One region of the Tepidibacillus sp. HK-1 genome, then DNA from elsewhere that is predicted to be linked to it. Evidence: riboswitches for the same ligand, from Rfam matches in the RefSeq annotation. Region 1 holds a riboswitch; the other holds the start of a gene.

Region 1 (12,680 bases):
TTTTACTTTGGAAAACCCATAAAATATGAATACGCTTACGTAAATGTGGATGGAATAAAATTCCTCCCACAAATACTTGACTCAGACTCCATTAACTACCTTATTGCGGAAAGAATATCCCATATGCTATAATCTTAGTTGGCAACTCGTTAAAATCATGCAGAATGAATTAAAGGCACAGATACCAGAAGCAGAAGTAAGTTATCTTACGCTACATATTGAGCGAATCTATCAGAAAATGAATACAAAGTAAAGAATCGTGTAACTGATTCGATCAGGCATGAGTAAATTTCCGATTTATGCGACATCCTAAGTTGTATAAGTTGGTGATTTCTCATGTCTTTTTTGTGTTTAAATTACTATTGGAGGTTGATTTTATGTTTAAAAAAATATTTGGTATCCTACAACAAGTAGGAAAATCGCTGATGCTTCCAGTTGCCATCTTGCCTGCAGCGGGAATATTGCTTGCTTTTGGTAATGCATTTCAAAACCCAGCATTAGTGCAAAGGCTTACTTTTTTATCAAATCCGACATTTCAATTAGTTGCAAAAGTGATGGAAGAAGCTGGGGGAATCATCTTTGGAAATTTATCGTTGTTGTTTGCGGTAGGAGTTGCCGTAGGATTAGCTGGAGGTGAAGGGGTAGCAGGACTTGCCGCAATCATTGGTTTCTTAATCATGAATATTACGATGGGTGTCATCTTAGGTGTAACGCCAGATATGGTTGCTGCAGATAAGTCCTATGCCATGGTTGTGGGAATCCCAACCTTACAAACAGGGGTGTTTGGGGGGATCATTGTTGGTATTTTAGCTTCCTATCTGTACAAAAAGTATTACAATATCGAGTTGCCACAGTTTTTAGGGTTCTTTGCTGGTAAGCGTTTTGTACCGATCGTAACCGCTGGATCAGCACTTCTATTAGGGATTCTGATGATTTTTATCTGGCCGCCCATTCAACATGCATTAAATACATTTTCTTATAGCATGATTGATACGAATAGAACCTTAGCTGCCTTTATCTTTGGCTTAATTGAACGTTCGCTCATTCCATTTGGTTTGCATCACATTTTCTACTCACCTTTCTGGTTTGAATTTGGTGAATATGTGAATAAAGCGGGTCAAGTGATTCGTGGTGACCAATCGATCTTCTTTGCTCAGTTAAAGGATGGGGTTCCATTAACGGCAGGTACTTTTATGACAGGAAAATTCCCATTTATGATGTTTGGACTCCCTGCTGCTGCGTTAGCGATGTATCATGAAGCTCGTCCTGAAAAACGCAAATTAGTTGGAGGAATTTTAGCTTCTGCAGCTTTAACCTCTTTTTTAACAGGGATTACAGAGCCGATTGAGTTTACTTTTCTTTTTGTGGCTCCTGCATTATTTGCAGTTCATGCAGTTTTTGCTGGTTTGTCATTTATGATTATGCATATTTTAAATGTAAAGATTGGGATGACCTTCTCAGGTGGAGTGATTGACTATATTTTATTTGGTGTATTACCTAACCGAACAAATTGGTGGTTAGTTATTCCTGTTGGTTTAGTATTCTCTGTTATTTACTACTTCGGCTTCCGCTTTGCGATTCGCACTTGGAATTTAAGAACGCCTGGTCGCGAATTAGATGAGGAACAAGTTCAAGGCACTGAAAAGGTTGGTAATTTAGCCGTAGGTGTTTTGAAAGGACTTGGAGGAAAAGAAAATATAGCTAATTTAGATGCATGTATTACACGCTTACGTGTATCTGTTCATGATATCAGTAAAGTAAATAAAGATCTCCTTAAACAGCTTGGTGCTGCAGGTGTTCTAGAAGTAGGAAATAATATTCAAGCCATCTTTGGCCCAAAATCAGATCAATTAAAAGAGCAAATCAAAGCAGTCATCAATGGAAAAAGTCCTGAGGAGATTAAGGATGTGAAGGCAGCTCCATCTACAACAAGTGATATTGAAACAGTAGTCGATGGTGTTGAATTTATCGTTGCTCCTCTAACAGGTGAAGTGATTGACATCACTGAAGTGCCTGATCAAGTTTTTGCAGGGAAAATGATGGGGGATGGCTTCGCTATGAAACCGGAAAAAGGGGAAATCGTTTCACCGATTAAAGGAAAAGTGGTAAATGCATTCCCAACCAAACATGCGATTGGTTTAGTCTCTCATAGTGGATTAGAAGTTTTGATTCATGTGGGAATCGATACCGTGAAACTTGAGGGAAAAGGATTTGAATTATTAGTAAATGAAGGGGATGAAGTTGAAGTAGGTACGTCATTATTAAAGGTTGACCTGCCGTATATTGAAAAACATGCAACTTCAACGATTACACCAATTGTTTTCACAAATTTACAAGAGAACCAGGTACTAAAGGTGAATAAGGGAAAAGCTGTTGCCAAGGAAACAGAGGTTGCAATCATCGATAAGAAAGATTAAAGTTTTATTTAGATAGATGATTAAATAGGGGGAATTTCATTATGGAAAAAGTATTTACAATCAAAAACCCAGCTGGTCTTCATGCAAGACCAGCTACATTATTAGTACAAAAAGCAAGTTCATTCCCTGGAGAAATCACCTTAGTTAAAGGGGATAAAACCGTAAATGCAAAAAGTATTATGGGCGTAATGTCCTTAGGAATTAGACAAGGAGACCAAGTAACCGTGGTAACCAGTGGAGAAAAAGAAGAAGAGGCACTAAATGCAATTGGTGAGATTCTAGAATCTGTCCTTGAGTAATCATTTTTCTTTTAATCATGGGATAAGGGGGTTTGTATAAATGAATTGGACAGGCATTGCAGCATCCTCAGGTATTGCGATGGGGCCAGCCTTTCTTTTGAAAGAAGACAAGATTGAAGTAAAGAAGCATTCCCTTCAAGCAGAGCAAGTGGAGCAAGAAATCAACCGTTTTGAAGAAAAAGTAAAACTAGCGATTGACGAATTGGAACTAATTAAGAAAAAGGCGCTGCAAAAATTAGGAGAAAAGGAAGCAGAGATTTTTTCCGCGCATATTCTTGTGCTACAAGACCCAGAGTATATTGGTGCTGTAAAAGACAAAATTAAGACCGATTTAATCAATGCAGAAGCAGCATTACAAGAGATTACAGATCAATTTATTATGATCTTTGAAAGTATGGATAACGAATATATGAGAGAGCGTGCTGCAGATATTCGTGATGTAAGCAGTAGGGTCTTAAAACGGTTATTAGGGATTAAAGAAATGTCTTTAGATGAGTTTGCAGAGCCGGTCATCTTGATTGCTCATGACTTAACACCATCAGATACTGCCCAATTAAATCGTGAAATGGTAGCAGGCTTTGCTACGAATATTGGAGGAAGAACCTCTCACTCAGCAATTATGGCAAGATCGATGGAGATTCCAGCTGTAGTAGGATTAAAGGATATTCTTGAAAAGACCAATCAAGAGGACTATGTCATTATTGATGGAAATGAGGGAATCGTTTATATCAATCCTGAAAATGATTTGGTTATGGAATACAGAACAAAAAAAGAACAGTATGAAGCGCATTTAGCTGAACTAAAAACCTTAAAAAATGAGGCTTCGATTACTGCAGACGGACATCAAGTTGAAATCGTAGCAAATATCGGCAACCCTCAAGATGGTAAAGGCGCTTTAGAAAATGGAGCAGAAGGGATTGGTTTATTTCGTACCGAATTCCTCTACATGGGTAGAAGTGACTTACCCTCTGAAGAAGAACAGTTTGCAGCTTATAAAACTGTAGCTGAAATGTTTAGTCAAGAAAGCCCTGTTGTGATCAGATCCTTAGATATTGGCGGGGATAAGGAGTTACCTTATCTTAACCTACCAAAGGAAATGAATCCGTTTTTGGGTTATCGGGCGATCCGCTTATGCTTGGACCGAACCGATATTTTCAAAACCCAACTTAGGGCAATTCTTCGGGCAAGTGTATTTGGCAATATTAAATTGATGTATCCCATGATTGCTTCACTTCAAGAGCTTCGCCAAGCCAATCAGGTTTTAGAAGAAGTAAAACAAGAATTAATCAATGAAAAGGTTCCTTTTAATCCAGAAATGGAAGTAGGAATGATGATTGAGATTCCTGCAGCCGCCATTATCGCTGATCAATTAGCTAAAGAAGTGGATTTCTTTAGTATTGGAACCAATGATTTGATTCAATACACGATGGCAGCGGATCGAATGAACGAACAAGTCTCCTATTTGTATCAACCATTCAACCCTGCTGTATTACGTTTGATCCATATGGTGATTCAAGCTGCTCATAAAGAAGGTAAATGGGCTGGAATGTGTGGAGAAATGGCAGGGCATCTTACAGCGATTCCAATTCTTTTAGGAATGGGCTTAGATGAATTTAGCATGAGTGCTTCTTCCGTCCTACCTGCACGATCCCTGATCCGTAAGTTGAATGTGTCTGAAATGAAAAATGTGGCACAAAAAGTATTACAAATGGAAACAGCTGAAGAAATTAAAGAATATGTAGAGCAAGAAGTGTTAGCCAAATTAAAGTAAAAACAAATCTTGAGCACATGAGCCCTGTAGCGATATGGGGCTTGTTTTTATAATAAATGGATTTCAATGGTTAGCCTTATCTAAAAAAGAGAAAGAAGAAATTGCAAGAGAACTAGAGCCGATGCAAAAATAAAAGGAACACGTTAAAGGTGTCCCTTCTGTTTTAAAAGGCTATAATCTGACAGTTGGAGGAACATAGTTTAGTTCTTCATCGAAAGTGATATAATCAAGATTAACCATCAATAAAAGATAACGTCTTCCAGTTTGTGGATCGCTAATAATAATATGATCGCGACCTGCAGCTTCCACACTACCTTTAAATACTTTGGCATTCCATTCTTTATTGTTTTCAAAAGTCATATAAATCGTTGCAATTTTTCCCAAATTAAGTCTTAAAATATTTTCAATATAAGATTGTTCTGCTGGTAAAAGACCAGGCACATCGATTCCTGTTTCAGGTGATGGTGGAATTGGTACCATTGGTTGTTGTGGTACCATTGGTTGCATGTAATCGGGCATATTCATATCATAGGGATTGATTAAATATGAATCATAATAGTATGGATTGTAAGGATACATCGAAATTCAACTCCTCTTTAATAAGTTCGGTAAACGGAAGGGCAATTACTGTAAGTAGGGTGAAAAAAACAATGGTCTTTATAGCGCCCCGCATTGGGTTGGTTATACCATGTTCTTGGGCACGGACCTAGTGGTTCAAAAAACCATAATGCTCGAGTGGCTGGGTGGTATTTATTACCTCTAATCACTTTTCTTGCTAGTTGGATATCCTGTGTTCTGGCTCTTTGATAGAAATAAGATTTTTGAACCGCTTCAAATCCACCAGGAGATTGGAAAACCATCTGCTTAACTGTCCGAATGTTTTTAAAGTCTAAACAACTAGCACGTACACGGTTAACTCCAACATTACCGACCATTAGCATGCCAAGCTTCCCTTCACCTTCAGCTTCAGCCCTCATTAATCTAGCCAACAGTTTCACGTCTTTTGAATTAGCTTTTATTACAGCCATTGATTCACCCCGCATATATAGGCTTCCATAACAATATATTTAACCTGTGCAGAATAGGTGATTAAAACAAAGGAATCATTTAAAAAAAATCCCTTGACAATCTGTTTTAATGCATTGTATTCTTGTATTAACCATTTAATTTAATAAAGGAAATTCTTATCCAGAGAGGCGGAGGGACTGGCCCTATGAAGCCCGGCAACCGGTTTAAATAAAACGCGGTGCCAATTCCTGCAGAACATTCATGTTCTGATAGATAAGAAGAGCGGCGATCACCATCTCTTCTTGAAGAGATGGTTTTTTAATCCCTCTTCTTAGGAAGGGGATTTTACTTTTTTGGGGGATTTGAATGGATGAAGAGGAGGAGTAAGGATGGCGGTGGCAGAGATCAATCTTCATTATGAGTATGGAAAAATAGAAATTGGAGATTTAATGCTTGAATCTGGAACGATTTTACCACAAGCTCATATAGCTTATGAAAGGGTAGGTTCCATTGGTGCACCTGTTATATTAGTGTGTCATGGTTTGACAGGAAATCAATTTGCTTATGGAAATGATAGGACATCTGGTTGGTGGTCTGGGATGATTGGCCCCTATCAATGGATTGATACGAATGAGTATCAAGTGATTACGACAAACGTGATTGGTGGATGTAATGGTACAACAGGTCCTTTAAGTATAAACCCGGACAATAAAGAGATTTATCGTGCTTCATTTCCCTTTGTTACCATCAGGGATATGGTTCATGCTCAATACAAAGCATTAAGGAAAATGGGTATTGATCATGTGCATGCTGTGATTGGAGGGTCATTAGGTGGAATGCAAGTTTTGGAATGGGGAATTCTTTACCCTACCTTTATGGATAAGCTATTTCCTCTTGCTGCGACTTCTTATTTAAGTGACTATGCCATCGCTTTTAATGCTATGTCCCGCTTTGCTATTATTCATGACCCTAAATGGAATCATGGAAATTATCCATTGGAAGATAAACCTGATCATGGATTAAGTCTTGCACGTATGTTAGGAATGATTACTTATCGTTCACAAGAGTTGTATAATCAACGTTTTCAGAGGAGCCTTCGTAATGAGTGGGGGAATTCCCACGATGAAATTACGTTTGAAATAGAATCTTATCTTAGTTATCAAGGAGATAAATTAACAAAACGTTTTGATGCCAATAGCTATCTATATTTACTTAAAGCGATGGATAGTCATGACATCGGTCGTGGCCGTGGAGGATGGAAAGAAGCCTTGAAATTATTAAAAGCCCCTATGATCGCTATTGCCTATAAAGGGGATTTGCTTTATCCGCCAGAAAGTTTAATGGAGCTAACAGAGGCCTATCGTCAATTAGGAGGTCATGCAAATTTTTATGAGATCGATACGATTTATGGCCATGATGGTTTTTTAGTCGAATTTGATAAATGGGGATCGATTGTAAAGGAGGGTTTATATGGAATCGATTAAGGTAGCCTTACTAGGTTTGGGTACGGTGGGAACTGGTGTATATCAAACGATCATTTCCCATCAAAAACAATTACAACATATCTTAGGCAAGTCTGTTGAAGTCGTTGCGATTTTGATTCAGGATATAGAGAAGAAACGAGTTTTGGAGATGAGGGATTCTATTCTCGTTACAACGAATTATCAGGATATTTTACAATTACCTAAATTAGACGTAGTCATTGAAATGATAGGGGGAAGAGATCCTGCCTATCAATATATCATTCAGGCACTCTCAAAAGGTTGTCATGTGATTACAGCAAATAAAGAATTAATGGCATTTAATGGAGCTGAATTAAAGGAAATCGCGAAACAATATGGGGTAATGCTAGCCTTTGAAGCTAGTGTAGCTGGTGGAATTCCTATTATTCGGACGATTAAACAATTGCTTCAAGTGAATCAAATTACAAAAATCCAAGGGATTATAAACGGGACTTCGAATTATATTCTGAGTCAAATGAGGAAAAAACGAATTTCCTTTAAACAGGCGTTAAAGGAAGCACAAGCAGCAGGTTTTGCAGAAGCAGATCCTACAAATGATATTGAAGGCTGGGATGCTTTTTATAAATTAATGGTTTTAAGTGACATCATCTTTCCTGAACGACCAAACTGGACTTCAGTGAAAAAGATTGGTGTCTCGGAGGTTACGCTGGAACAATTGGCTCTTGTTGAAGAACTAGGCTTACGAATGAAACTAGTTGCATCACTTTATAAGTCAGATACAGGCTGGAATGTCCGAGTAGAACCAACCTGTTTAGCAGAGTCTAATCCATTGTATAGTGTTGAAGGGGTAGATAATGCGATCATCATTGAAACTGATGTTGTTGGCCGCTTATTTTTACAAGGTCCAGGAGCAGGCTCTCTTCCTACAGCTAGTGCAATTGTAGAGGATTTAGTAGACGTTCTTCAACATCCAACCTATTCCTATCACCATAAAAAGGAAATAGAAACAACGGCCACGGTTACAGAATCAATAGAAAATCCATTTTGGTTAATCATTCATGAGCAACATCATCCAATGACTAGTGCAGATCAAATGTTTTGGCAAGTAAAGCTACACCAATTTGAATTAGAAATGATAAAAAGAGAAACCATCTCTGTACAAAAGGGATTTTTGGTAGGCCATCTGGTAAAGGGGAATGAGGAACAAATTTTAGCATTGAAACAAAACGTAAACCATCGCACAAAAATGATCTATTATCCTGCATTAAGTTGTCATCATGAAGAAAGGGTGGAAGAAGAAGGAATAAAGCTAGGGGGAAGATCATAATGAGTATCTATCAAATTCATGGATTAAAAGAAAAATTAACGTTAGAGAAATTTGTCACCACAGTAGAATTAGAACCGCCCAAAGGAGCAAATCCAATGCCTGTTTTAGAGAAGGCTACCTTTTTGAGGGGGATTGTGGATGCGGTAAATATTGCAGATAGCCCCATGGCTACACTACGAATGAGTCCCATTGCTTTAGCACATGTGATTCAACAGGATATGGGGATAGAGGCGATATTCCATTTAACTTGTCGTGACCGCAATATCATAGGACTGCAATCAGAACTATTAGGTGCTGCAGCTTTAGGAGTTAGAAACATCCTCACCTTAACAGGAGATTCACCAGCTAGAGGAGATCACCCACAAGCAAAAGGAGTCTTTGAAGTAGACTCGACAGGATTAGCCAACATTGCCTATCAACTCAATCAAGGAAAGGACTTATCAGGCAATCCTTTAAACAGCGCAACTGATTTCTTTATCGGCGGTGCTGCAAACCCTGGTAATGATGACCTAGAGCTTGAAGTGGAAAAACTAAAAAGAAAGATTGAGTCTGGAGTGGAATTTGTTCAAACTCAGCCTGTTTATGAACTTTCCCAAGTAGAACGATTTTTAGAGAAAATAAGAGACCTACCAGTTCATGTCATTTTTGGCATTCTTCCTATAAAGAGTGTGAAAATGGCTTATTATCTTAATGAAAAAGTACCAGGTATCCATATTTCATCGGAGATGATTGCCAAAGTAGAACAGGGGGGTAGAAAGGCAGGAATAGAGATAGCACAAAAATTAATTGAGGAGATAAAGGGGATCGTTCAAGGTGTTCACATTTATCCAATTGGTGACTTGTCGATTGTATCTGATCTCTTGCAAGTATCTGATAAGCAGATAAAAAAAATAATTTGATAATATATCATAGAATGAAAAAACCATGACCGATAGGAAATGTTCACCCTTGTTCATGGTTTTTTGATACTTTGATGGTTTTCTCAGTTTCTTACGATATCACTTTACCCTCAGTAAGTTCATCAACAGGAACCTTTAAACGATGATTATCCATATCTGTTACTTCAGCAGTTCCTGTTTGAGAATCAAGGCTATTAATCCAAACAGATTGATCATCATAAAAGACCTCTATCGTTTCTTCCGCTTGAAGAATTTCCTCTGCTCTATGAAAATTCATTTTTACTCACCTCTTTTCTTTTTAATAGCGTTTCTAATTTATTTTTAAAGTATGCAAAGAAGTAAAGGTGTGTAAGGAGAGGAAATATTAATGACCTACCTTAATGTTTTGAGATTTACTCAACCTGTAATTCAAGCATTGCAAAAATTAGGGCTCAAACCTATTTTTTACTCTATGGTGAAGCGATACTATTCATGATTATTTAAGTAATTCTCGGCAACTTTTACAGCTTCCCCTTCATTGATCTTAACTTTTAACTCGGATAAGATTGACTCCAATGCCGTTAAGAACTGAATGACATTACTTCTTTGAGAAGAATATCCCATGAGCCCTACACGCCAAATTTTATTCTTTGTGGGTCCTAAACCTCCTCCGATTTCAAGCCCATAACGCTCGAGTAATAAATGGCGTACTTTCATATCATCAGCACCATCGGGAATATTGACTGAGGTGAGCATAGGTAAGCGATAACCTTCTTGCGCAAATAACTCGAATCCCATCGCCTCAATTCCCGCTTGCAAAGCACGTCCGTTTTGTTCATGACGTTTAAAGGTAGCTTCTAAGCCTTCTTCTTTAATCAATCTTAATGCCTCATGAAGTGCATAAATCATCGAGATCGGTGCCGTATGATGATAAAAACGTTCTTGTCCCCAATAAGCCTGGATCATTGACAAATCAAGGTACCAGCTTTGTACTTTTGTTTTCCTGCTTTTTAGAATTTCAACCGCTTTATCACTTAAACTGACTGGGGATAGTCCTGGGGGAGCACTAAGACATTTTTGCGTACCGCTATAGACCGCATCAATCCCAATCTTATCTACCCCAACTTTCGTTCCACCTAGTGAAGTAACAGCGTCAACAATCATTAAAGCATCATATTCTTTCGCTAGTTTTGCTATTTCTTCTAATGGTTGGTTTGCACCTGTAGATGTTTCTGCGTGTACCACCGCTACTGCTTTTACAGGGGAATAGTTCTTTAAAGCTTTTTCTATATCAGCAGGATCAATGATTCTTCCCCATTCTGCTTGAACTTGAATCACTTCAGCCCCTGCTCTTTCTGCAACGTCAACCATCCGCTGACCAAATAAACCATTAACCCCAATAATGACCTTGTCTCCTGGTTCGATCATATTCACAAATACCGTTTCCATACCAGCACTGCCAGTACCTGACATCGCAATCGTTACTTGATTTTTTGTTTCGTAAACATAGCGAATCAATTCCATGGTTTCATTCATAATATTAAGAAAGGTCGGGTCCAAATGTCCTAATAATGGGGTTGCCATTGCTTTTAAAACATGCGGATGAACATCACTAGGTCCTGGACCCATCAATAATCGTTTCGGTAAAATTAATTCTTGGCTCATGCGCTTTCCTCCCATGAATCATGATTTATATATATTAGTTTAAATATTCAATATTTTTCATAAAATACCTTCATGAGAATATTAAATTTTTAAAAAAAAGAAAAATCTATTGACACCATAAAAATAGTAATAATAAATTTGAAAATTAAAAAAATTAATCATTCTCTTTTTTTAGAATTCATATTAAAATAGATTTTGTATAACAAAGTGACAATTTTGTTACAATTTTTTTGTGACGAAATTATGAGAGCATAAAAAGAGGGGGGACGAAAGGTTGTTGGCCGAACATTAAAGGAATTTAAAAGTGCAACAAAAGAGATCATTGATGATCAACCGACCACTAAGTAAAAACAATATCACTATTTGTGAATAATTTCACATTTAATAATATTTTTAATATTTTGAACTTAACTTAGAGCAAAAGAGAAAAATCAATTTTCAGGAAGAGGGGATAGAAATGCCAAAGCTGACAAGGCGCCAGTTTTTTAAATTTACTGCAGCATCTGTAGCAGCTGCCTACCTTGCAGAAAAACAAGCCTTTGCTAAAGACAATGGAAATGATAAAACATATCCATTAATGACAGCAGGTGCGGCTACATCATATGGTATCTGCCACTTCTGTTCCGTAGGATGTGGGATTGAGATTAAAACAAAGGGAAATGAAATCGTGTCTACAGAAGGATTAAAAAATCATCCGATTAATGAAGGTGCATTATGCCCAAAAGGTCGATCCTTAAAAGAAATGCACAATTCAAAATTGCGTCTTACTTATCCATTAGTGCGTAAGCCAGGAAGTGACAAATGGGAACCCATCTCTTGGGAAGATGCGATTAGCAAAATTGCCAATAAGATTAAAGAGGTTCGTGATAACACCTTTGAAAAAACGATTACTACCAAAGATGGTAAAGTCGTGAAAGTGAATCGTATGAATGGAATGTTTAGTTTAGGAAGCGCGGAAATCGATAATGAAGAAGCTTATCTCTACACAAAGTTTAACCGTGCCCTTGGTGTTCAATATTACACACATCAAGCCGAGATATGACATGCGCCAACGGTGGCTAGTTTAGCCCCTTCATTTGGTCGTGGTGCGATGACTAACAGCTTTACTGACATGAAAAATGCAAAAGTGCTTCTAATTGGAGGAAATAATACCGCAGAAAACCATCCAATGGCAATGCGCTGGGTATTAAAAGCGCAAAAAAATGGTGCCAAGATTATTGTCGTCGATCCACGCTTTAATCGGACCGCGAAAGTAGCAGATATCTATGCCCAAATTCGTCCAGGGACAGATATTGCTTATCTAGGGGCGATTGTGAAATATATTATTGAGAATAAATTATACGATGAAGAGTATGTCAAATATTACACCACAGCACTTTACAAAGTAAATCCAGATTTCTCTTTTCATGAAGGTTTATTCTCTGGTTTTGACGAAGCAAAGAAAACATATAACAAAGATACTTGGACCTATCAGTTAGGATCAGATGGGAAACCTTTTGTAGCAGATTCTTTTGATGATCCCGATACCGTCTTGATGAAATTAAAAGAACATTTTAAAGACTATACATTTGAAAAGGCTTCCCAGGTTACGGGAATTCCAGCGGAAAAAATTAAATTAATTGCCGATACTCTTGTAGAAAATCGACCAGGAACCATTCTTTATGCTTTAGGAATGACCCAAAAAACAACAGGAGTACAAGGAATTCGCATGTATGCGATCCTTCAATTGCTTCTTGGGAACATGGGAATGGCTGGTGGCGGTATCAATGCAAACCGCGGAGAACCTAACGTTCAAGGATCAACCGATATAGCTTGTTTACCACATATTTTACCTGGTTATATGCCAGTGCCA
Region 2 (12,680 bases), on a different contig from region 1:
CATTTTCAGAAATAAATGACTCAATATTACCGTAGTTTTCTTTCAGGTTAATCATGATATCATAGATACCTTTTTCATAAATTTCCCATCCGCGATATTTATTCATTTTTCTGCCAGGCATTTCATAGTTATCAAAAAACCAATCAGGCATGAATGGGCCGTATGGATTAGGCAAATGTTCTTTTGCTTTTACCCTGCGAGGCTGGTAATAGTTGACCCCCAGAAGATCGATTTTTCCTGCTTTCAAAAGTTTCTTATCCCCTTTTTGTGTAACAGGAAGATGACCATGTTCCCTTAGAATCTCGATCAAATCTTCTGGATATTTCCCCAAAACTGCTGGATCCAGGAAACTGCGGTTGAAAAAAAGATCAGCGATATGAGATGCTTTTAAATCAGCCGGATGTTGGCTTCTTGGATAAGAAGGTGTCAGATTTAAAATAATTCCTATTTTTCCATCCTTAATATTAAATGTACGGAAAGTCTCGACAGCTTTGGCGTGAGCAATCATTGTATGATAGGCAACTTGCACCGCACGTTTTGCATCAATAACATTTGGATAGTGAAAATCATAAAGGTAGCCGCCTTCAACTGGTACAATCGGCTCATTAAAAGTGAACCATTTTTTCACACGATCACCGAACAATCGAAAAACTTCCTTTGCATATGCTGCGTATGCGTCGACAACCTGTCTATTTTCCCATCCACCTTCATGTTGTAATTCCAACGGCATGTCAAAATGAAAAAGGTTCACGAATGGTTCAATGTCATTCGCTATGAGTTCGTCAATCACATTATTGTAAAATTTTACTGCCTCTTGATTTACTTCTCCACGGCCTCCCGGGATTAAACGAGACCAGGAAATGGATATGCGAAATGTATTGTGGCCTATTTCTTTCATCAATTGTATATCTTCTTTGTATTTGTGATAAAAGTCGGAAGTAGTTTCAGGACCAATATTTTCAAAGAATCGATTTGGTTCTTTTTCATACCAGTAGTCCCAAATATTTTTACCTTTCCCGCCTTCATTTGCTGCTCCTTCAATTTGTGTTGCCGAAGTCGCGCTTCCCCACCAGAAACCTTCAGGGAATTTATACTGTACAGACATACAAATACCTCCTATAAAATTTTCTGCTAGACGAACGAAAAACTTTTTTGAATGTTACGTTCTACCAGATTTACAAAGATTGGAGTGCACCCTGGATATAAACGCCATCTGCGCTATTTTATTCATCAATCTGGAAATAAATATATAAACAATGATATCTATCATCACTATTTGTTCCGATAGATTTCAATAATCTCGATTGCTAGGTCCCTTACAGTCATTGCAGTCATTAAGTGATCTTGTGAATGTACCAAAATAACATTGACAGAAGCACCATTTCCACCTGCTTCTTCTTGAAGCAACTTCGTTTGATAGCCATGTGCCTTGCCGAGCTCGGCACTGGCTTCCTCTATAAGCCGGTCGGCCTCTTCAAAATTTCCCGCTTTCGCTTCTTGTATGGCTTCCATAGCATTGGATTTGCCATTTCCGGCATTTAAAATAATTTGGAAAGCTATTTCTGTTATAGAATCCATGTAATTGTCACCTCTGAAGTCTGAATATATTGGAACAGGATTTACTTTAGTTTCTTTTTGTTTCCCCGTAGCTTGGTGTATCAACAATTGGCTTAAGTTTATACAGTTCTTAAATAACCAATTAAGAAGGCTCCAGAAAGTATTCGATTGGAGCCATTCATACAATTGTCAATTGATGAATCAAACTTTATTTTATTTTGAGTCTTTTTTCTCATTTTCGTAATAATTTTTATCAAGTATTTTCAAGAATGGCCACCAGATAGCCATTACAACGAACAGGTTAAATGCCTGTAATACTCCGCCTTGCCATGCGTTTCCTGTTGCAAGAAATCCGTTTAATACTACTGGGGTTGTCCATGGAACGATTACCCCTGCAGGTTTTGGAACCATGCCAGTCGACATGGCAAAATACGTGATAATCGTTACAACAACCGGTGCCAACAACCATGGGATCAACACTAATGGGTTCATGATAATCGGCAGACCAAAGATAATCGGTTCGTTAACGTTAAAGATACCGGATGGACCTCCTAATTTTCCTAATTCTTTCATCTGTCTACTTCGTCCAATAATAAAGATCAAAATAACAACAGCCAAAGTCATTCCAGATCCGCCCATACCAACCAAAAATGAATCGATAAATTGTTTTGTAATAACATTTGGAAGCTCAGTACCTGCCTGAAAAGCCTGTAAGTTTTGATCATTTAATGTATACCAGATTGGGTCAAATACCGAGTTTACTATGATTTGACCGTGCAAACCAAAGAACCAAAATAGTTGAATAAGCACTACTGCAACAATTGTAGCGATCAAGCCACTGCCCAATTTGGTCAAAGGCTGCTGAATAATTGTATAGATAAAGTTTTGTACAGTTTCAAAAGGAGTATAACTGAAAATAATTCGAATTAGCAAAAATACAGATAATGTAAGCGTTATGGGAATCAATGCGCTAAACGATTTGGATACTGCATTCGGTACACCAGCAGGCATTTTGATCGTCAAATTTTTATTTACAAAAAAACGGTAAAGCTCAGCTGCAAAAAATGCTGTGAAAATTCCAAGGAACATCCCTTGAGCACCAAGACTAGATGTTGGAATAACGCCTGTGACGTCTTCCAGTACTTGAGGTGTCAAAATCAGAAATGCTGCTAATGCAACGATACCTCCATAAATAGCTTCTCCGCCATAATGCTCAGTCAGCTTATATCCGATACCAATAATGACAAACAAGCCCATAATACTTAGCGTTGCGGCAGATGCGGGTCCGAGCGCATTTTGATATGCTGCAAAAGCCTCTTTACTAATCACTCGATCGAGGAAGGGTAAATTGGAGATTACAACAAATATGGAACCAAAAATAATCAACGGTAAAGCCACCATAAAACCATCACGAAGTGCAGTTAAATATCGGTTGTTATTCAATTTATCAGCAATTGGCAATAAGATATTTTCTAATACTTCCATAAATTTGTTCATAGTTCTCTCCCCTTTATATTTTATTTACTTAATAATTCAAGAGCTTTATTCAAAACAGCTTCACCATCTATTCGACCATATGCCACTGGATCAATCACTTCCAAAGGAATACCCAATTCCTCAGCAACTTTTGAAAATTTCTTTTTCAAAAATCTCATTTGCGGTCCGATTAATAGAATATCTGCTTTTTCCATTTCCTTTGGTGCCTTATCTTGTGCAACTGCCCAAATTTCTGTCTCAATTCCTTTTTCTTTTGCAACCTCCTTCATTTTAGCTACCAATAGGCTTGTAGACATTCCTGATGAACAAGCTAATAAAATACGTTTCATAAATAATTCCTCCCAAAAGATGTGTAATAAACAAGAAATTTAACAAGTTCAACTTATACTATCATTTTAAATTACAAGCGCTTTCAACAACACACATTGTTTTTCCTCTAACTAGAGGAAATAATTAAGCGATATTAGATTCTTTTCAAAAAACTGTTCCATAAAACTAGCCATCTTCTACTTTAGTAACCTATCCAGTATTTACTGTTTGTTTTACCTTAACAACATTATTTAACCTCTATTTAATAAAGCCATATACAGCACCTAGAAGATTAGCATTTTGATGGAAATCTTCTCTTACACTAATTCCCCCTCTAGTTAAAATTACTTTTGAATCATAAAGGTTATAAATTCCTACTTCCCTTAATTTAAAAAACCGGCATACGCCGGTAGGTAAAATATTATTAATAAGAAACGATAACCTTAGCTTCACCTTTAATGAGAAAATCTTGAAAATTAAAAGGCAATATAAAGTGATCCCCTTTTTTAAAGGTATAACTTTTACTATTTTTAACAATTTCGCCATTTCCATTTAATACACTAAAAAGCATAAATGACTGATTTTGTATAGATTGTGCCTTTCCCTTTATTTCCCACTTTTTAACAGTAAAAGTTTCATTTTTAATAAAAGTGGTAATAATTAGACCTTGATTTTCTGTTTTAACAGGCTGTATTAAGTAATCTTGATGTGGGACTTGAATGACATCAATTGCTTTGTCTAAATGTAATTCTCGCAACTGGCCTTTATCATCCAATCTATCATAATCATAAATTCGATAGGTTGCATCAGAGCTTTGTTGGATTTCTAAAACCACCGTTCCTTTTGTTAAGGCATGAACAGTACCACTTGGAACATAAATAAAATCACCAGGTTGAATCGAAATTTTACGCAAAAGCTGATTCCATTTTTGTTTTTCAATCATTTCAGTTAATTCTTCTTTATTTTTTGCATGATGTCCATAAATCAATTCAGCATTTTCATTACAATCAATCACATACCAACATTCTGTTTTGCCTAATTCTCCATTTTCATAATGGTTCGCATATTCATCATTAGGATGAACTTGTATCGATAAATCATCGTTGGCATCTAAAATTTTTACTAATAAAGGAAATTTTTCATCATTTATATACCCAAAAAGTTCCCTATGTTCCTCATATAGTTCTCCTAAGGTCATTCCTTTATATAATCCATTAGTCACAACACTTTCTCCATTAGGATGAGCTGATATAGCCCAGCATTCCCCTGTCTTGTTACTTGGGATGTTATAGTGAAACATCGTTTTTAATTTATTTCCACCCCAAATTCTTTCTTTAAATACTGGTTTAAGAAAAATAGGCTCCAAAATATAAGTGTCCATAAAACTACCCCTTTTAAAAAGATTTTCTACGGTTATTAAAAAAGGGGAGATTTCTCCCCTTAAATTTGTGCTAAAAGCTCAATGATATCTTCTTTTGTTGGTGCGTCTAATAGAGCACTACGAAAATCATCATCAATTAATTTTCTTGATAGCAATTGTAAAATTTTTAAATGTTCATCTCCAGCATTTTTCTCAGGAACCCCAATAAGAAAAATTAATTTTGCATCAGTTCCATCAAAACTATTCCAATCAATGCCATTTTCTTTTTTCCCAAAAACTATAGCTGGTTTTTTAATAGCATTAGATTTTCCATGTGGAATTGCTATATTGAAACCAATTCCTGTAGTTCCTTCTTCTTCTCGATCAAAAACTGCATTTGTAAATACCTCTTTATTAGTTAAAAATCCTTTATGTTCAAGTAAAGAAATCAATTCGTGAATGACTTCTACTTTAGATTCTCCTTTTAAATCAAGTATGATCATGTCCTCCGTCAAAAGTTCAGTTAAATTCAATTTATTCACTCCTGTATGTTCTTTTTAAGACTATTGACCATAAAAGCAGTAACAATTGCACCAATAATAATAGCTACAAAAAACATCAACGAATTTTCAACAGCACCAAGGATAGCAACAATCGGTCCACCATGAGGAACATTATCTCCAACATGGCTTAACATCGCAATAACTGCACCTACCATAGAGCCTGTCATAATACTTGGGATGACACGAAATGGATCTTTTGCTGCAAAAGGGATGGCTCCTTCTGTAATCCCAACTAGTCCCATCGCCAATGCAGCTTTACCAGCTTCTAATTCTTCTTTTTCATATTTCTTTTTATTTAGCAATGTCGCTAATCCCATTCCAAGCGGTGGCACAGCAATAGCAACTGCTATTGGCCCCATAATATAAGGATTTCCTTCAGCAATCATCGCAGAACCAAAAAGGAAAGCAACTTTGTTTACTGGTCCACCCATGTCAAATGCAATCATAGCACCTAATATTAAAGCTAAAACAATTGAACTTGCACCTTGCATACCATTTAGCCAATTAGTTAAACCTTCCATAATTCCTGCGATAGGTTGACCAAGAATACCAATAAAGATAAATGCAACAAGTAAAGTTGTTAGAAGTGGAATTACTAGAATTGGCATAATCGGTTGTACCATTTTAGGTACCTTCCAAGATTTAATCCACTTTGCGATATAACCAGCAAGGAAACCAGCAATGATACCACCAATAAATCCAGCTCCTGCACTACTTCCGTAAAAACTACCATTTGCTGCAATATAGCCACCGATCATACCAGGTGCAATACCAGGACGATCAGCTATACTCATTGCAATAAAACCAGCTAAAATTGGAACCATAAAAGTAAAACCCGCAACGCCTACATTAAGGATTGATTGCCAAATTGAACCTTCAGGAATCTGCAATCCTTTTGCTGTTGGTTCTCCGCCTATGGCTAGTGATAAAGCAATTAAAAGCCCACCAATAACAACAAATGGAATCATGTAAGAGACACCATTCATTAAATGGCGGTAAATTGGATTTTGTTTTGCTTTTCTTTCCTTTTTTACTTCTTCCACTGATTTTAATTTTTTTCCATATACTTCAACTTTACCATCTATAAATGGTTGAATTAACCCTTCTGGGTTTTTAATCGCTTCCGCTACAGCTACTTCAATTAACTTTTTTCCTACAAAACGATTTTTATCAACCGTTTTATCAGCGGCAATAATAATTCCGTCAGCCTCTTTAATCTCTGCTTCTGTTAATTCATTTTCTACACCTATTGATCCTTGGGTCTCTACTTTAATTTGAATACCCAACTTCTCAGCTGTTCTTGACAATTTTTCAGCTGCCATATAAGTATGGGCTATTCCGTTTGGACAAGAAGTAATCGCTAATAACTTCATATTGTATTCCTCCTATTATTATTTGAAAGCGTTTAACTATATTGTTATTATGCATTAAAAAATAATAGGTTTAGGATCAATTTTTTCCACAATATGTGGTAAAAATAAATCTAAAGGTTATTCAAGAATTCATTTACGGTATTCACATCTTTTAAGCGTTCCAAATCTTTCTCATTTTCAACAAGAGTAACAATTTCATGAAATAAAATTTGAATTTGCTCTGATTTTGCTAGTTTTGTAGCCATCAGAAAAACAAAATTAATTTTTTCACCATTCAAATCTATTGTCCTTTTCAATCTTGCAACAGCTATAGTGGAATGAATCACAAGCTTTGGATCTCCATGGGGAATAGCAATTTCACCACCAACTGCTGTAGATCCTACCTGTTCTCTTTTAATAACACTCTCCTTATATTCTATAGAGACATACCCTTTTTCAGCTAAAGCATTGGCTAGAAATTCAATCAGTTCATAATATTGATTAAAATCTACATCTAGAAAAACTAGTTCTTGGTGTATAAAACTTTTTAACGTTGGATATTTCGCTTGCTTGGATACATATTCTAATTCTAATATAAAATTTTCTAACTTTTTTTGTTCTTGTTCAGAAAATAATGGTGTAACTGTAATTGTACGAATTTCTTTATTTTCAATTGGTATTGTACTAATGATGAAATCAGGTTTGTTCTTTTCAAGAGCTTTATTCAAGCTAGAAGCAGGTACTACATCAAGGATTTGTAACGATTGAAATTTCCGCTCTAATTTTGTTTTTAAGAGTTGAGACATCCCTATTCCCATATGGCAAACAATGATAGCTTTTTTATTCGATCCAACTCTATTATTTCTTTTCTCTACTGAAGCTTGAAAATGTAAAACTATATAGGAAATCTCATCTTCTGGAATAAAAAAATTAGTTTTTTCTTGAATAAAAGAGATAACTGATATAACTACTTCAAACATGTAGCGATACATTTTTTTTATTTTACTTGCCAATGGGTTTGTGAGGGATAAATGATATTTCAAACGGTTTAAAGCTGACTGCAAATGTATGGCTAAACCAATAAACAACTCTTGGTCGTTAAAAAAGTTTTCTCCTGTAATCTTTGAAACTTCTTCAATCAATTCTTTTGCAAACTGAATAATTACTTTATCAAGCTGTGATAAAGCTCCCTCCTGTAGTAATAAATAGTCATAACGAATTTTAGCACCTGATAAATGAGATGCAATAAATGCTATTTCAGCAGGAGGAAAATTAATAACAAAGGCTTTTTTTAATCGCTCTGCCAGTTGTAAAGCTACATGATATTCTTTTTGATTTTGTATTTGTTTTAAATTTTCAGCATCCATTTTTATGTAATGCCCTAATTTAATTCGTTTTATCGAAATTAGTATATGAATAATTAAACTTTTTATCGCCTCATCCGAGAAAGAAAAGGTAAATAATTGTTCAAACTCAAGGAGATGTTTTTTAACTAAGGAAATTTCATAGGGTTCAAACCAATCATCGTATATTTTTGATAATGCAAAACGCCGTAGCTTTTCTTCTCCTTCAACCTTAATACCAACCTTGGTCTTTCGTATAAGTTGAAGTCCAAAACGATTTAGCCATTTTTCAATATTTTCTAGATCTTTTCGTATTACTGATTTACTAACATAAAATTGTTTCACTAAATCTTCAATTGTTATCTCTTTTTCTTGTCGTAGTAACCATTTTAGAATTTCCTTTTTTCTTTCATCTTCGGTTAGAATTTTTTCTTTTGAAATTTCATTCAGCAATTTTTTCTTTTCAAAAGGATCGACTTGTAGATATACACCAATATTTGGTTTCCTTATTAAAATGCCATTTGATTTCTGCTGCAACCATTGATCGATTATCTTAAAGTCGTTTCTTATAGTTTTTTCTGAACACTGATGTAAATCAGCTAATTCTTGAATAGTTACGTATTGATCATTATTTAAGAGAAATACTAACAATTTATATTGTCTGTCATTCATAAAATATCTCCCTTTTTATTTGATCCTTTTGTAAATAACTTTATCATAAAATGCCTGTAGAAATGATCATTCATCGAGTAGCTCTTATTGTTCTTTTGCCCACTGATATCCTTTTTCCTTTACCAGATCATAGACCCATTTAATTGGAACCTGATGTTCTTTTGCTAACCGTACACATTCTTCATACTCAGGGGCTATTTGAACAATTTTGCCTTCTCGTTTTCCGATCTTCACTGTACATTTCCCCCACTCTGTTTCCACCTCTATAAATGTTCTTTCTAAACGATGAACTGTATAGGGAGTATACCTGATGCCTAGAGTGGTGGTTTCAAGAAAAAGAAAATCCATCACCTTTTCTCGAATTTCCTCTCTACATAATATATGAAGAACTTGTCCAGGACGATTTTTCTTCATGATCACTTGTACAATATATACATCATTTACACCCATACTAAATAATTGTTCCATGATATATCCATAAAATTCTGGATTCATGTCATCAAGGGAAACCTCTATCTTTACCATTTGTTTATCAATATGTTCATTTAGATTATTTTTCATATTCTTCATGATCTCCCTTACTAAATTTTCGAGATAAATTTCAGGTCAATTTTACCATTTTCCTTTATACATAGAAAAGGAAACTTTTTTAAAAACTATTTAAATGAATTGAACTAAAGATGATTTTGGAGAGATGGAAATGAGACTGTTAAACAAACGATTAATATGCACTTTAATAATTATCAGCTTAGTTTCAACGATTCCTATACAGAGTTTAGCTAAAGGAGAACAAGACGATCTGTTTCAAACGAGAATGGAGCTATATAAAACCATGGATAATATTTATCAAATCCCATGGTACTATATTGCAGCCATTGATCAGTATGAAAGAAATATTCAACCTGTCAGGCAGGATCTTCCTATAAAAAAAGGTCTAATCAGCATCTATTTTTCAAAAGAAAAATGGGCCGGTTTTCTCAATCCAAATCCCGAAGATCAAAATCCAATGCGAATTCAGTTTTTTAATGGTTTTGGTGTAGATGGGGATGGGGATGGTTTAGCTGATCGAAATAATGATGCTGATGTTCTTGTTGCTTTTTTAAATTATCTAAGTCGGTATGGGACGACAAAAGATAGCCTCAAGAATGCTTTAATGGATTATTATCAAAGCGAGTTAACAGCCAAAATCATTGATGAAATCGCCCTCATCTACAAAACCTTTAATACCCTTCAATTAGCAGAACGGGTTTTCCCAATTCCCAAATGGAACAGTTACTCCTATCGAAGTACATGGGGAGATACAAGAGGCTGGGGAGGGCGAAGAATGCACGAAGGGACTGACATCTTCGCTTCTTATGGTGCAGCAGTACGAAGTGTTTCTTATGGGTATGTTGAAGTCCTAGGCTGGAATAAATATGGGGGGTGGCGTGTTGGAATAAGAGATACAAACAATATTTATTATTACTACGCTCATTTAACAGGGTTTAAAAAAGGCTTAAAAGAAGGAGATATTGTCAAACCAGGTGATGTCATCGGATATGTTGGAAGTTCTGGTTATGGCTCTCCAGGTACGCAAGGAAAATTCCCCCCTCATTTACATTTTGGTATGTATAAATATAATGGCCGTCATGAGTGGGCATTTGACCCTACCCCTTATTTACGTGTTTGGGAAAGAAAAAGAAAATAGTTGACAATTTGCTGATTCTCGTACAAACTAGAAGAAATAACAAAAGCATACTTCACTTCTATCCAGAGTGGTGGAGGGATCTGGCCCTACGAAACCACAGCAACCGGTCGAATGACCATGGTGCTAATTCCAGCAGAATTTTTCTGGAAGATAGGAGAATCGTGAATACACGTAGCCCTCTCCTATTTTGGTGAGGGTTTTTTCATTATAAGATTCCTAGGGAATGTATATTATATGTATACATCTCCATATTATGAGGAGGGAGAAACAATGAACAAAATAGATCGTTTAAAACAACAAATGGAGCAAAAAATCCTCATTCTTGATGGTGCAATGGGTACAATGCTGCAAAATGCTCAATTAACTGCCAAAGACTTTGGTGGAGATCAATACGAAGGTTGCAATGAAATCTTAAATCTAATCCGTCCAGATCTAATTAAACATATCCATCTTACCTATTTAGAAGCAGGAGCAGACATCATTGAAACGAATACTTTTGGAGCTACCCCAGTTGTATTAGCAGAATATGGACTTGAAGACCGAACTGAAGAAATCAATCTTGCTGCAGCAAAGATTGCAAAAGAAGCTGTTGATCAAGTTTCTACCCCCGAATGGCCACGCTTTGTCGCTGGCTCCATGGGGCCAACAACCAAAACCCTTTCTGTTACAGGTGGGATTACATTTGATCAATTATCGGATTCATATTATCAACAAGCAAAAGGATTAATCATCGGTGGTGTAGATTTACTTTTGTTAGAAACTGCACAAGATACACTTAATGTGAAAGCAGCTGGAATAGGAATTCAAAAAGCTTTTGCAGAATGTAAAGTAGAATTACCTGTTATGATTTCAGGCACGATTGAACCGATGGGTACCACTCTTGCTGGTCAAAATATTGAAGCTTTCTACATCTCCTTAGAACATTTGAAGCCCATTTCCATAGGACTAAACTGTGCAACAGGGCCTGAATTCATGCGTGATCATCTCCGTTCCCTCTCGCAATTAGCTACAAGTGCAGTTAGTTGTTATCCTAATGCCGGATTACCAGATGAAGATGGTCATTACCACGAGTCTCCCAAAGCCTTAGCTGAGAAGATGTCGCAATTTGCAAAACAAGGTTGGTTAAACGTTGCAGGTGGATGCTGTGGCACTACACCAGATCATATCAAAGCTCTTTCAGAAACATTAAAAGAATTTAAACCTAGACGATTTCAAAAGGAACATCTCCCTGCCGTGTCAGGAATTGAGCCAGTTTTTTTAGAAAAAGAAAATCGTCCCCTCTTTGTAGGAGAACGAACGAATGTGATCGGTTCTAAGAAATTTCGGGACCTGATTGCAGACGGTAAGTATGAAGAAGCCTCTGAGATTGCCCGTGCTCAGGTAAAAGGCGGCGCACAAGTGATCGACATCTGTTTGGCCAATCCTGACCGTGATGAGTATTTCGACATGGAGCAGTTCCTACAATATGTAGTCAATAAAGTCAAAGTACCGTTTATGATTGATTCAACCGATTCAAAGGTAATTGAGCTTGCTCTAAAATATTCTCAAGGAAAAGCCATCATCAATTCAATCAATTTAGAAGATGGCGAAAGACGTTTTCAGGAGATCGTCCCACTCATTTTACAATATGGTGCATCCGTTGTTGTTGGAACGATTGATGAAAAGGGAATGGCTGTTACGAGTGAAAGAAAATTAGAAATAGCTAAACGTTCTTATGATTTGCTTGTTCATCAATATGGAGTAAATCCTCAAGACATTATTTTTGACCCATTAGTCTTTCCAATAGGAACAGGTGATGAAGCATATATTGGATCTGCAAAAGAAACGATTAAGGGAATTCAACAAATCAAGGAAGCTTTTCCTGAATGTCAAACCATTCTTGGCATTAGTAACGTTTCCTTTGGGTTACCCCCTGCTGGTCGTGAAGTATTAAATGCTGTTTTTCTTTACCATACAACACGTGCCGGCCTAGATTATGCTATTGTGAATACACAAAAGCTTCAACGCTATGCTTCCATTCCAGAGGAAGAAAGACAATTAGCTGAACAATTGATTTTTAACACAAATAAACAAACCCTTGCTCAATTTGCTGATTTTTATCGCAATAAAAAAGTGATCAAGGAAGAAACTAGTATCAGGTATCCATTGGAAGAACGGTTAAGTAACTATATCGTGGAAGGATCAAAAGACGGCCTGATTGATGACTTAAAAGAAGCCCTTAGCCGGTATACTCCTTTAGACATTATCAACGGCCCTTTGATGAAAGGAATGCAACGTGTTGGGCAACTATTTAATGACAATGAATTAATTGTTGCCGAAGTATTACAAAGTGCTGAAGTG

The links. Region 1 has a riboswitch for S-adenosylmethionine ahead of metX (homoserine O-acetyltransferase MetX). Riboswitches for the same ligand answer to the same signal wherever they lie in the genome.
Region 2: it holds a riboswitch for S-adenosylmethionine, as region 1 does, so the genes downstream of both, metH (methionine synthase) here and metX (homoserine O-acetyltransferase MetX) in region 1, are expected to answer to the same signal.

The regions. Positions count from the first base shown of each region.
Region 1 covers NZ_BDGM02000031.1:8,591-21,270, reverse strand. Annotated here, with positions in the region: gene BEN26_RS12930 (PRD domain-containing protein) at 77-253, shown strand; gene ptsG (glucose-specific PTS transporter subunit IIBC) at 378-2,417, shown strand; gene BEN26_RS12920 (HPr family phosphocarrier protein) at 2,459-2,716, shown strand; gene ptsP (phosphoenolpyruvate--protein phosphotransferase) at 2,757-4,487, shown strand; gene gerQ (spore coat protein GerQ) at 4,659-5,066, opposite strand; gene BEN26_RS12905 (cell wall hydrolase) at 5,084-5,515, opposite strand; SAM riboswitch class I at 5,669-5,775, shown strand; gene metX (homoserine O-acetyltransferase MetX) at 5,885-6,979, shown strand; gene BEN26_RS12895 (homoserine dehydrogenase) at 6,966-8,285, shown strand; gene BEN26_RS12890 (methylenetetrahydrofolate reductase) at 8,285-9,184, shown strand; gene BEN26_RS12885 (H-type small acid-soluble spore protein) at 9,276-9,461, opposite strand; gene BEN26_RS12880 (pyridoxal-phosphate-dependent aminotransferase family protein) at 9,650-10,828, opposite strand; gene BEN26_RS14355 (molybdopterin-dependent oxidoreductase) at 11,286-11,870, shown strand; gene fdnG (molybdopterin-binding domain-containing protein) at 11,883-12,680, shown strand, end outside.
Region 2 covers NZ_BDGM02000002.1:90,141-102,820, reverse strand. Annotated here, with positions in the region: gene BEN26_RS01445 (glycoside hydrolase family 1 protein) at 1-1,105, opposite strand, end outside; gene BEN26_RS01440 (PTS sugar transporter subunit IIA) at 1,273-1,578, opposite strand; gene celB (PTS cellobiose transporter subunit IIC) at 1,771-3,054, opposite strand; gene BEN26_RS01430 (PTS sugar transporter subunit IIB) at 3,075-3,383, opposite strand; gene manA (mannose-6-phosphate isomerase, class I) at 3,788-4,744, opposite strand; partial or broken gene BEN26_RS01415 (fructose-specific PTS transporter subunit EIIC) at 4,804-6,659, opposite strand; gene BEN26_RS01410 (BglG family transcription antiterminator) at 6,770-8,653, opposite strand; gene larC2 (nickel pincer cofactor biosynthesis protein LarC2) at 8,738-9,253, opposite strand; gene BEN26_RS01400 (M23 family metallopeptidase) at 9,354-10,340, shown strand; SAM riboswitch class I at 10,396-10,497, shown strand; gene metH (methionine synthase) at 10,611-12,680, shown strand, end outside.